Regions from separate parts of the Allobosea sp. GW821-FHT10B12 genome, predicted to be linked through region 4. Evidence: riboswitches for the same ligand, from Rfam matches in the RefSeq annotation. Region 4 holds a riboswitch; each other region holds the start of a gene.
What was found. A riboswitch is a leader RNA that binds a small molecule or an ion and turns the genes downstream of it on or off. The one in region 4 is predicted to bind cobalamin.

Region 1: it holds a riboswitch for cobalamin, as region 4 does, so the genes downstream of both, metE (5-methyltetrahydropteroyltriglutamate--homocysteine S-methyltransferase) here and AC07O0_RS22235 (class I SAM-dependent methyltransferase) in region 4, are expected to answer to the same signal.
Region 2: it holds a riboswitch for cobalamin, as region 4 does, so the genes downstream of both, AC07O0_RS17280 (CbtB domain-containing protein) here and AC07O0_RS22235 (class I SAM-dependent methyltransferase) in region 4, are expected to answer to the same signal.
Region 3: it holds a riboswitch for cobalamin, as region 4 does, so the genes downstream of both, AC07O0_RS21445 (ABC transporter substrate-binding protein) here and AC07O0_RS22235 (class I SAM-dependent methyltransferase) in region 4, are expected to answer to the same signal.

Annotation. Positions count from the first base shown of each region.
Region 1 covers NZ_JBWKNL010000006.1:289,591-291,779, forward strand. The annotation lists gene AC07O0_RS21455 (ribonucleoside-diphosphate reductase subunit alpha) at 1-355, opposite strand, end outside; cobalamin riboswitch at 470-667, opposite strand; cobalamin riboswitch at 804-1,008, shown strand; gene metE (5-methyltetrahydropteroyltriglutamate--homocysteine S-methyltransferase) at 1,124-2,189, shown strand, end outside.
Region 2 covers NZ_JBWKNL010000004.1:551,145-553,333, reverse strand. The annotation lists gene cobO (cob(I)yrinic acid a,c-diamide adenosyltransferase) at 1-208, opposite strand, end outside; gene cobU (bifunctional adenosylcobinamide kinase/adenosylcobinamide-phosphate guanylyltransferase) at 211-723, opposite strand; cobalamin riboswitch at 779-959, shown strand; gene AC07O0_RS17280 (CbtB domain-containing protein) at 995-1,168, shown strand; gene AC07O0_RS17275 (CbtA family protein) at 1,179-1,934, shown strand; gene AC07O0_RS17270 (DUF1636 family protein) at 1,984-2,189, shown strand, end outside.
Region 3 covers NZ_JBWKNL010000006.1:284,008-286,196, forward strand. The annotation lists gene AC07O0_RS21440 (FecCD family ABC transporter permease) at 1-194, opposite strand, end outside; gene AC07O0_RS21445 (ABC transporter substrate-binding protein) at 191-1,219, opposite strand; cobalamin riboswitch at 1,439-1,648, opposite strand; gene AC07O0_RS21450 (ribonucleotide-diphosphate reductase subunit beta) at 1,742-2,189, opposite strand, start outside.
Region 4 covers NZ_JBWKNL010000006.1:442,561-444,749, forward strand. The annotation lists gene fdhD (formate dehydrogenase accessory sulfurtransferase FdhD) at 1-543, shown strand, start outside; gene AC07O0_RS22230 (formate dehydrogenase subunit delta) at 552-809, shown strand; cobalamin riboswitch at 935-1,133, shown strand; gene AC07O0_RS22235 (class I SAM-dependent methyltransferase) at 1,355-2,113, shown strand; gene AC07O0_RS22240 (TonB-dependent receptor) at 2,110-2,189, shown strand, end outside.

The DNA of each region.
Region 1 (2,189 bases), 150 kb from region 4:
CGCGGGCGACCTTGTGGTGTTCGCCGCGCATCAGCGCGAGCTCGACCTGGTCCTGCACGTCCTCGATATGGAAGGTGCGGCCGGTGGTGGCACGGCGGGTCAATCCGGCGACGACCTGCTCTGTCAACTCGGCGACGACGTCGTGGATGCGACGCGAGGCGGCGGCACTGGAGCCTTCGACCGCGAGGAAGGCCTTGGTCAGCGCGACCGCGATCTTCGACGGGTCGAACGGCGTCACTGCGCCATTGCGGCGGATGAGCTGGTAGCCGGGCTCGTGCGCCGGGGTGTTGGACGGTGCAGCAACGGCGGTCGGCGGAACAGCAGCGGGCCGCTCGGCTTCAAGAGAAAGAGACATCGGCATCAACCCCAAGATGTTGGGGGCAAAGGCCAAAGCGGTTGCGTCGAGAAGGCGCGCGGCGATACGAGGCCGCGACCTGCCAAGCGCACCACCGGGACACCCCGCCCGAGGACGAAAACTAGGGTCGCGGCAGGTCTCCTGGCTCGCGGATCATCGCTCGTGCCCGTCTTCCCAAGGCCTTGCGGCCTCAGTGACTCAAATGGACGCGAACTCACCGCTGACAGTTGCGGGGGCAGCGCCGGCATCTCACCGGCTTCCCTCTTAGCCCTCGAACCAGTGATTCGAGAGACCGTGACCACCAGATTTAGTAGTCTCTGTGCTGTTGCTGTCAATCGGTCGTGTGCGCCTTACCGCTCCCATGTGGAAAGCGAGGATATCTCTGTCCGACAAAATATGGAGACATAAAGATGTCTTTATATCTCGGTTGACGTTTGCTCCCGAGTGAGCATACTGACTGCGTCGAGGTTCTCCGGCGCGGCTTGCCGCATCGGAGCTAAGAGGGAAGCCGGTGAAATGCCGGCGCTGCCCCCGCAACTGTAAGCGGCGAGCTGCTGTCCAATTGACGTCACTGAGACCGACAAGGTCCCGGGAAGGCCGGACAGCAGCCCTGACCCGTGAGCCAGGAGACCTGCCCCGACAACATGAACGTCCTCGGGCGGGGTGTCCCGGTGGTGCGCTTGGCGGCCCCGCCCGGATTCCGTGTCCGGCCGGTCCTCGTCCCGCGTCCGCTATGGCCTTTGCCCCCAACTTGTTGGGGTTAAGCCTATGTCTCAATCAGTACATGTCGCCACTCTCGGCACGCCGCGCATCGGTCCGCGCCGCGAACTCAAGACCGCGCTCGAAAGCTTCTGGGCCGGAAAGTCAGACGAAAAGTCTCTCCTCGAAACCGCAGCCGGCCTGCGCGCCGCCAATTGGGCACGGCAGAAGGCGCAAGGGATCACGGTGATCCCGTCGAACGACTTCTCCTTCTACGACCAGGTGCTCGACACCAGCGTCATGGTCGGGGCGATCCCAGCGATCTACGGCTGGAAGGGCGGCCCGGTGCCACTCGGGACCTATTTCGCCATGGCTCGCGGCTCTCAAGGTGAAACCGAGCCGCATACTTCCTGCGGCCATGCCCATCACGACCACGAGCACTCCCACGGCGTCCCGGCCCAGGAGATGACCAAGTGGTTCGACACCAACTATCACTACATGGTCCCCGAGTTCGCAGCCGGGCAGCGCTTCGAGCTTGCCTCGCTGAAGCCGGTCGACGAGTACCGCGAGGCCAAGGCGCTGGGTTATGAGACGCGGCCGGTTCTGCTCGGCCCGGTCACCTTCCTCAAGCTCGGCAAGGCCAAGGATCCGTCCTTCGAGCCGCTTTCGCTGCTGGGCGAACTGCTGCCGGTCTATATCGACGTGCTGCGCCGGCTCTCGGCCAATGGCGCGGAGTGGGTGCAGATCGATGAGCCCTGCCTGGTGCTCGATCTCGACGAGGCCGCCCACGAGGCGCTGCGCCGGACCTATGCGACGATCGCCCACGCTTTGCCGCAGCTGAAGATCATGCTGACGACCTATTTTGGGGCGCTCGGCGACAATCTCGACACCGCCGTGTCCCTGCCGGTAGCAGGCCTGCATCTCGATCTCGTCCGTGCGCCCGGGCAGCTCGACGCGGTTCTGGCGAAGGCTCCGCGCGGCCTCGTGCTCTCGCTCGGCGTCGTCGACGGCCGCAACATCTGGCGCACCGATCTGGAGAAGGTGCTGGCGCGGATCGAGCCGGTCGCGGCCAGGCGCGGCACTGACCATGTCCAGATCGCTCCGTCCTGCTCGATGCTGCACAGCCCGATCGACC
Region 2 (2,189 bases), on a different contig from region 4:
TGATGAACTGCACGACGCCGATGCGCCAGCCATGGCCGAGCGCGCGCAGGATCAGGCCGAAGGCGGCGGTCGACTTACCCTTGCCCGGGCCGGTGTTGACGATCAGCAGGCCCTTTTCCAGCGTCTTGCCCGCGACCTCGGCGTCCTGCACCGCCTTGCGCTTTTCCATCTTCGCCTTGTGGCGGGCCGCGTCGTCAGTTTCGTCCATCGCTACTTCACCTGCATCGGCAATCCGGCAACCATGAAGACCACGCGCCCGGCCTGCGCCGCAAGGCGTTGATGCAGGCGGCCGGCCTCGTCACGGAAGCGCCGCGCGAGCGCATTGTCCGGCACGATACCGAGCCCGACCTCGTTCGAGACCAGCACCACCGGCGCGCTCGCCTCGCGGCAGGCGGCGACGAGCTCGCCGGTCGCGATCGCGATGTCACGCTCGGCGAGCAGCAGATTGGTCAGCCAGAGCGTCAGGCAATCGACGAGGATCGGCTGCCCCGCCGGCGCGTTGCGAATCGCCTCGGGCAGCGCCACCGGGGCATCGACCGTCTGCCAGTCACGCGAGCGGCGGGCGCGATGCTCGGCGATGCGGGCGCGCATCTCGTCGTCATAGGCCTGGGCTGTCGCGATATAGGTCCAGGGCGCCGGCAGCGCCTCGATCAGCGCCTCGGCATGGCGGCTCTTGCCGGAACGGGCGCCACCGAGGACGAGTGTGAGCGGGGGACGGGTCATGACTGCCATTCGCTTTCAGATAGACGCGTGCATTGCACAGCACCGCGCCTGTGGCTAATGATCGTCGGTGACGGTGCCTCGACAACGAGGTGAAAAGGGAACGCGGTGAAAGGCCGCGGCTGCCCCCGCAACTGTAAGCGGCGCGTCCTGCGCCATCGGCCACTGGGTTTCCCCGGGAAGGCGGAGCAGGACACCGAGCCGTGAGCCAGGAGACCTGCCGTCATTCGATGTCGTCCAGCAGGCTGCCGGTGGGGTGGCCAAGGAGAACCAGATGAATACGGCTACCGTCACCAGCCAGGCCAGCGTTTCGGAGCGCGCGAAAGCCGTCGTCGCCGCGCTGATCCTCGGCTTCGTGCTGATCTACACCGTCGGCTTCGCCGCCTCGTCCACTGTCCACAACGCGGCGCACGACACCCGTCACGGCCTCGCCTTCCCCTGCCACTGAGGGGAAGCACATGGTCACGCGTGTTCTCACGGTCAGCATCCTGGCCGGGCTTCTGGCTGGGTTGCTGATCTCGGCGCTCCAGCACGTCACCACCACCCCGCTGATCCTCAAGGCCGAGACCTATGAGGCGGCGTTGCGGTCGCAGCCGGGGCCGATGCAGGCTGCCTTCTCGGGCGACGCCCAGATCATTCTCGCCCATAACGACCCGAAAGCCGGGGCGGACCATACCGGCGAGCATGAATGGAAGCCGCAGGACGGCTTGCAGCGCACCGCCTTCACCAGCCTGGTAACGATCGGTACCGCGATCGGCTTTGCCGCACTGCTCCTCGCCGGAATGATCGCCGCAAACGAACACATCGACCAGCGCCGGGCGCTCGCCTGGGCTATCTGCGGTTTCCTTGCCTTCGGTCTCGCTCCGGCAATGGGGCTGGCGCCTGAGTTGCCCGGCTCGGCCGCAGCCGAGCTGCAGCAGCGCCAGCTCTGGTGGCTGCTGACGGCGGTTGTCACGGCCGGCGCGCTCTTCGTCTTCCTGCGCGTCGAGGCCTCCTGGGCGCGGGCGCTCGCCGTGCTGGCGCTGCTGCTGCCGCACCTGATCGGCGCACCGCACCCGGCCGCGCCGGAAAGCAAGGTGCCGGCCGAAATCGCCGCCCATTTCGCCGCGCTCTCGCTCGCCATCCAGGCCGCGCTCTGGCTCGTCACCGGCTTTGTCGTCGGCGTGCTCTGGCCCTGGCTTGCTCGTCGTAGCGCCGCGACGGCTGCGGCCTGACGCCTCGCGCGGCCGGCGACGACCGCGCCAGAACAAGGAGGCGTTTTTGATGTTCGAAGGCGATCTCGCCCTCGCGACTGATGCCCGGCTGAAGCCGGGCTGTACCATCCATGTCTGCACCGTCTGCCGGCGCCAGCGCGAGGATCTCCCGGAAGGCTACGACCAGCCGGGCATCGGCCTCGCGGCGCTGCTCGACGAACGCCTGGCCGGCAGTGGCATCGCCGTCGTCCCGGTCGAATGCCTCTCCGTCTGTAA
Region 3 (2,189 bases), 160 kb from region 4:
CCCTGCTGGATCGCGCTCACCGGAAAATCGAGATTGAACAGCCCGTTGCCGAGCGCCCGCAGCGCGGTGCTCAGCGGGATGCGCATCTCGCCGATCGTCACCGCCAGCGCCACCGAGATGGTGAGCGCGATGAGCGAGGCCAGCCCGATCGCGATCCGCGCCGGCCAGTTCGGGCCGTGGGCGGCGTGACTCAAGGGGAAAGGCCGAAGCCGGAGATCGCCTTGGCGAGCGTCTCGATGCCGTCGACCGTGTCGAGCCCGGCGCGGGTCGCCCCGACATCGAGGACCACGATGCGATTGTTCTTCACCGCATCGAGCTTGCTGGCGACGGGATCGGTCTTGAGGAAGTCGAGCTTCTTCTCGATGTCGTCGGCTGGGAAGCGACGGCGATCCATCTTCACCGTGACGATCACCGCCGGATTGGCACCGGCAATGCTCTCCCAGCCGACCAGCGGCCATTCCTCATTGGTGGTGATGATGTTGCGGGCGCCGAGCTTCGACAGGATATAGGCGGGCACGCCGTTCTTGCCGGCCATGAAGCCGTCGCCCTTGATGTCGCGGCTGGAGAACCAGACCACGACCGGCACGTCCCTGGCCTTGAGGCTGGCGACCGCTGCGACCGCCTTGTCTTCGCGCGCCTTCAGCTCGGCGACGAGCGCCTCGGCGCGGTCCGAGACGTCGAAGATCTGTCCGAACTCGCGGATGTTGCGATAGACCAGCTCCATCGTGAACATCTGGGTGCGCACGCCATCGCCCGCGCCGGAATTGTCCTTGCCGACGCAATCGGTCGGCGAGACGTAGGTCGGCACCTTCACCCCCGCGAACTGGTCGCGCTTGCCGACAATGCCGTTCGGCCCGACATGCCATTCAAACATCGCGGTGACGAGGTCGGGCTCCTGCGCCAGCACCGCCTCGAAGCTCGGATCGTTGTCGGCGAGGCGCTTCACCTTGGCGTTGACCGCCTCATAGGGCTTGGCGACCGGCGAGAACCAGACCGCCGTGCCGACGACGCGGTCACCGAGGCCGAGTGCGTAGAGGATCTCGGTCTGCGTCTGCCCGATCGCGACGACGCGTTTGGGCGGGGCGGCGAAAGTCACGCTCTCGCGACAGTTCTCCAGCGTCAGCGGATACTGCGTCGGTGCTGCGAACGCCGCGCCCGCGACGAGGGAGCCGAGGAGCCCAGCGATTGGCAGTCGGAGACGGCGAGCGAACTGGTGCAGGGTCGGCACAGAAGCAACCTTGATTGTTACAATGTTGCATTTCTGATAGGACTGGCTGCGCTCAGCCGTCAAGTTCCCCGCGATGGCGCGGGCGGCAATCTGCATGAACATGGATCTCATCGCTCCCCGAGATGACGGCAGGAGAGCTGCGCAGCGGCGTGGATGGATGGAGCACATAGCCGCCATCGACACACAGCTCCGGAACACCCCGTCCGAAAGACGTTTTCGACGACCGGGGCAGGTCTCCTGGCTCGCGGGTCGGTGCCGCTTCCGCCCGGCCTTCCCGGCGCGATATGCGCCAGTGGACGATGGGCGGAGAGCTCGCCGCTTACAGTTGCGGGGGCAGCCTCGGCTTCGGCGCAAGGCGCCTCACCGAATTCCCTCTTAGCTCCGGGAGCAACCCGGAGAACCTCGATCGCGGCCCAACCTATATGGGCGCGCCGTACCGTCAAGCACTGTTCGGAAATGCCACCATCAGCGCCATCGAACTGGTGCGATCGCGCTGCCAGTTCAATGCCATGCCTATTCCCAGCTCAGCGCGCCGCCGTTCTGGTATTCGATGACGCGGGTCTCGAAGAAGTTCTTCTCCTTCTTGAGGTCCATCGCCTCGCTCATCCAGGGGAACGGGTTCTCGGTCTCGGCAAAGACGGGGGTGAGGCCGAGCTGGCCGCAGCGGCGGTTGGCGATGAAATGCATGTACTGCTCGCAGAGCGCGGCATTCAGTCCGAGGAAGCCCCTCGGCATGGTGTCGCGGCCATAGGCCGCCTCGAGCTCGGCCGCATCGCGGATCATGCCGCGGACCTCGTCCTGGAAGGCCTTGGTCCAGAGATGCGGGTTCTCGATCTTGATCTGGTTGATGACGTCGATGCCGAAGTTCAGGTGGATGCTCTCATCGCGCAGGATGTACTGATACTGCTCGGCGATCCCCACCATCTTGTTGCGCCGGCCGAGCGAGAGGATCTGCGCGAAG
Region 4 (2,189 bases):
GGCCGTTTCCGCGAGCATCTGGCGCGCCGCCGCAATCTCTCCGGCCGCACCGCCTGCGGCCTCTGCGGCGTCGAGACCCTGACCGATCTGCCGACTGCGCAGGCCGCATGCCGTGCGGGTACTCCGATCGCAGCGGAAGCGATCGCCAGGGCGCTCTCCGAGCTTGACCACCATCAGCAACTCAACCGCCTGACCCGCTCGGTCCATGCCGCTGCCTGGTGTGATCGCGGCGGCGCGATCCTGGCGGTGCGTGAGGATGTCGGGCGTCACAACGCCCTCGATAAGCTGATCGGCGCTCGCCTGCGCGCCGGCCATGACGCGAGCGACGGTTTCGTGCTGGTCACCAGCCGCGCCTCTTTCGAGATGGTCGAGAAGACGGCGATCTTCGGCGCCGGCACCCTGGTCGCGATCTCGGCGCCGACCTCGCTGGCGATCGAGCGGGCGAACGCGCTCGGCCTGACATTGGTCTGCATCGCGCGTTCCGATTCCGCGACCGTCTTCGCCGGACGCCTCGCTGACAGCGTGGAGAGCATAGCGAGATGACAGAGGTTATGAGCGCCGAAACGATGAGCCATGACCATGCCGGCGAGCATCTCGCCAAGCTCGCCTTCATGGCCAACCAGATCGGCGATTTCTTCAAGTCCTATCCGGACGAGCAGGCGGTCGCCGCGATCGCCGACCACATCAACCAGTTCTGGACGAAGCGCATGCGCGAGGAGTTCCGCACCGGCTTCGAGGCGGATGCGTCAGTGCTGTCGCCGCTCGTGCGGCAGGCGCGCGCCAAGGTAAGGCCCGCGCCGAGCAGGTAGCGGCCGCGCCGGCCGCTCAATCATGCCGATCGCCAATGCAGCGCCTGCGGCGACAGTTTCAACATCACCCGACTGCCGGCCTCGAACAACTCGCGTCCTGGGTTGACGCCACAATCGCGCCATATAGGTTGATGCGCGTCGAGGTCTTCGGAGCGATCCGAAGCTAAGAGGGAATCCGGTGCGGCGTTCGCGCCCAATCCGGAGCTGCCCCCGCAACTGTAAGCGGTGAGTTTCCGATCACAACGTCACTGGCGCTCGCGCTGGGAAGACGGTCGGGAGCGCTGATCCGCGAGCCAGGAGACCTGCCCCGACGGCGTATTGATGTCGCGCGGGCGGGGTGTCCGGCGGATCGCTGGCATGTTCGGCCGCTTCCGCCGCCGTCATTGCCGCGCTCCCAAGCAGCCCTGTTGCGCACAGCGAGGGGCTGACGACGGTGACGATGCATGAAAGCGCAGGCTGCGAGGCCTGGTCTCGAACAGGGCCGGGCACGCCTTTCACAAGCCGAGTGTATTGTAATGATATAACATATCGTGCTTAGACGCGTCATGACCTCTGCTTTCCCTATCTCCGCCGGGCAGAACAACAGTCCGCTCGACCCGCTCGCGCTCTATGCCAGCGCGATCGACACCTCGGATTATGCGGCACATGTGGCGCCGCTCATTTGCCGTCTGGCTTCGGACATTGGCGATCTCGTCGATATCGGGGCCGGGGGCGGCCAGCTCGGCTCGGCGCTGCTCGAACCCGGCCGTGCCTGGACGGCGATCGAGCCGTCGCCGGTGATGCAGGCGCGCCTCGCGCTCAGACCGGAGCGGCCCCTCGTCATCCCGTTCGGCTGGGAGGACGAGCGCGTCGCCTGCGCGCCCGCCGACACCGTGCTGGCGGCGACGATGCCCGGCTATTTCCATGATCCGCTCGCCTTCCTCGCACGCTGTCGGCAATGGGCGCGCCGCCAGATCGTCTGGGCCGTGCCGGCGCAGAAGGGCCCGAAAGGGTTGATCCTCGCCGCCTGCCTGCCGCGGGAATGGCATGGCGAGGACAAGACGCCCGGCATCGACCTCGTCCTGCCGAAGCTGGGGGGCAGCCAGCCCGACCGGATGGATGCGATCGACTGGACCTTCTCGCTCGTGCTGCGCGACCTGCCAGGCTTCGCAGCCTTCCAGGCCGACCGGCTCGGCTGGGCGCCGGGCGATCCGCGCCGGCCCGAGCTCCTCGCCCATCTCAGCAAGCAGGCTGTGCCGACCGAAGGCGGCCTGCGCCTCTCCTGCCATCGCCGCTCGGCCATCCTCGTCTGGACCCTGTCATGACTGCCTTCCATCGCTGCCGCCTGTTCGCCACCACGGCATTCACGACGGCCCTCCTCATCGGACCAGCCTTCGCCCA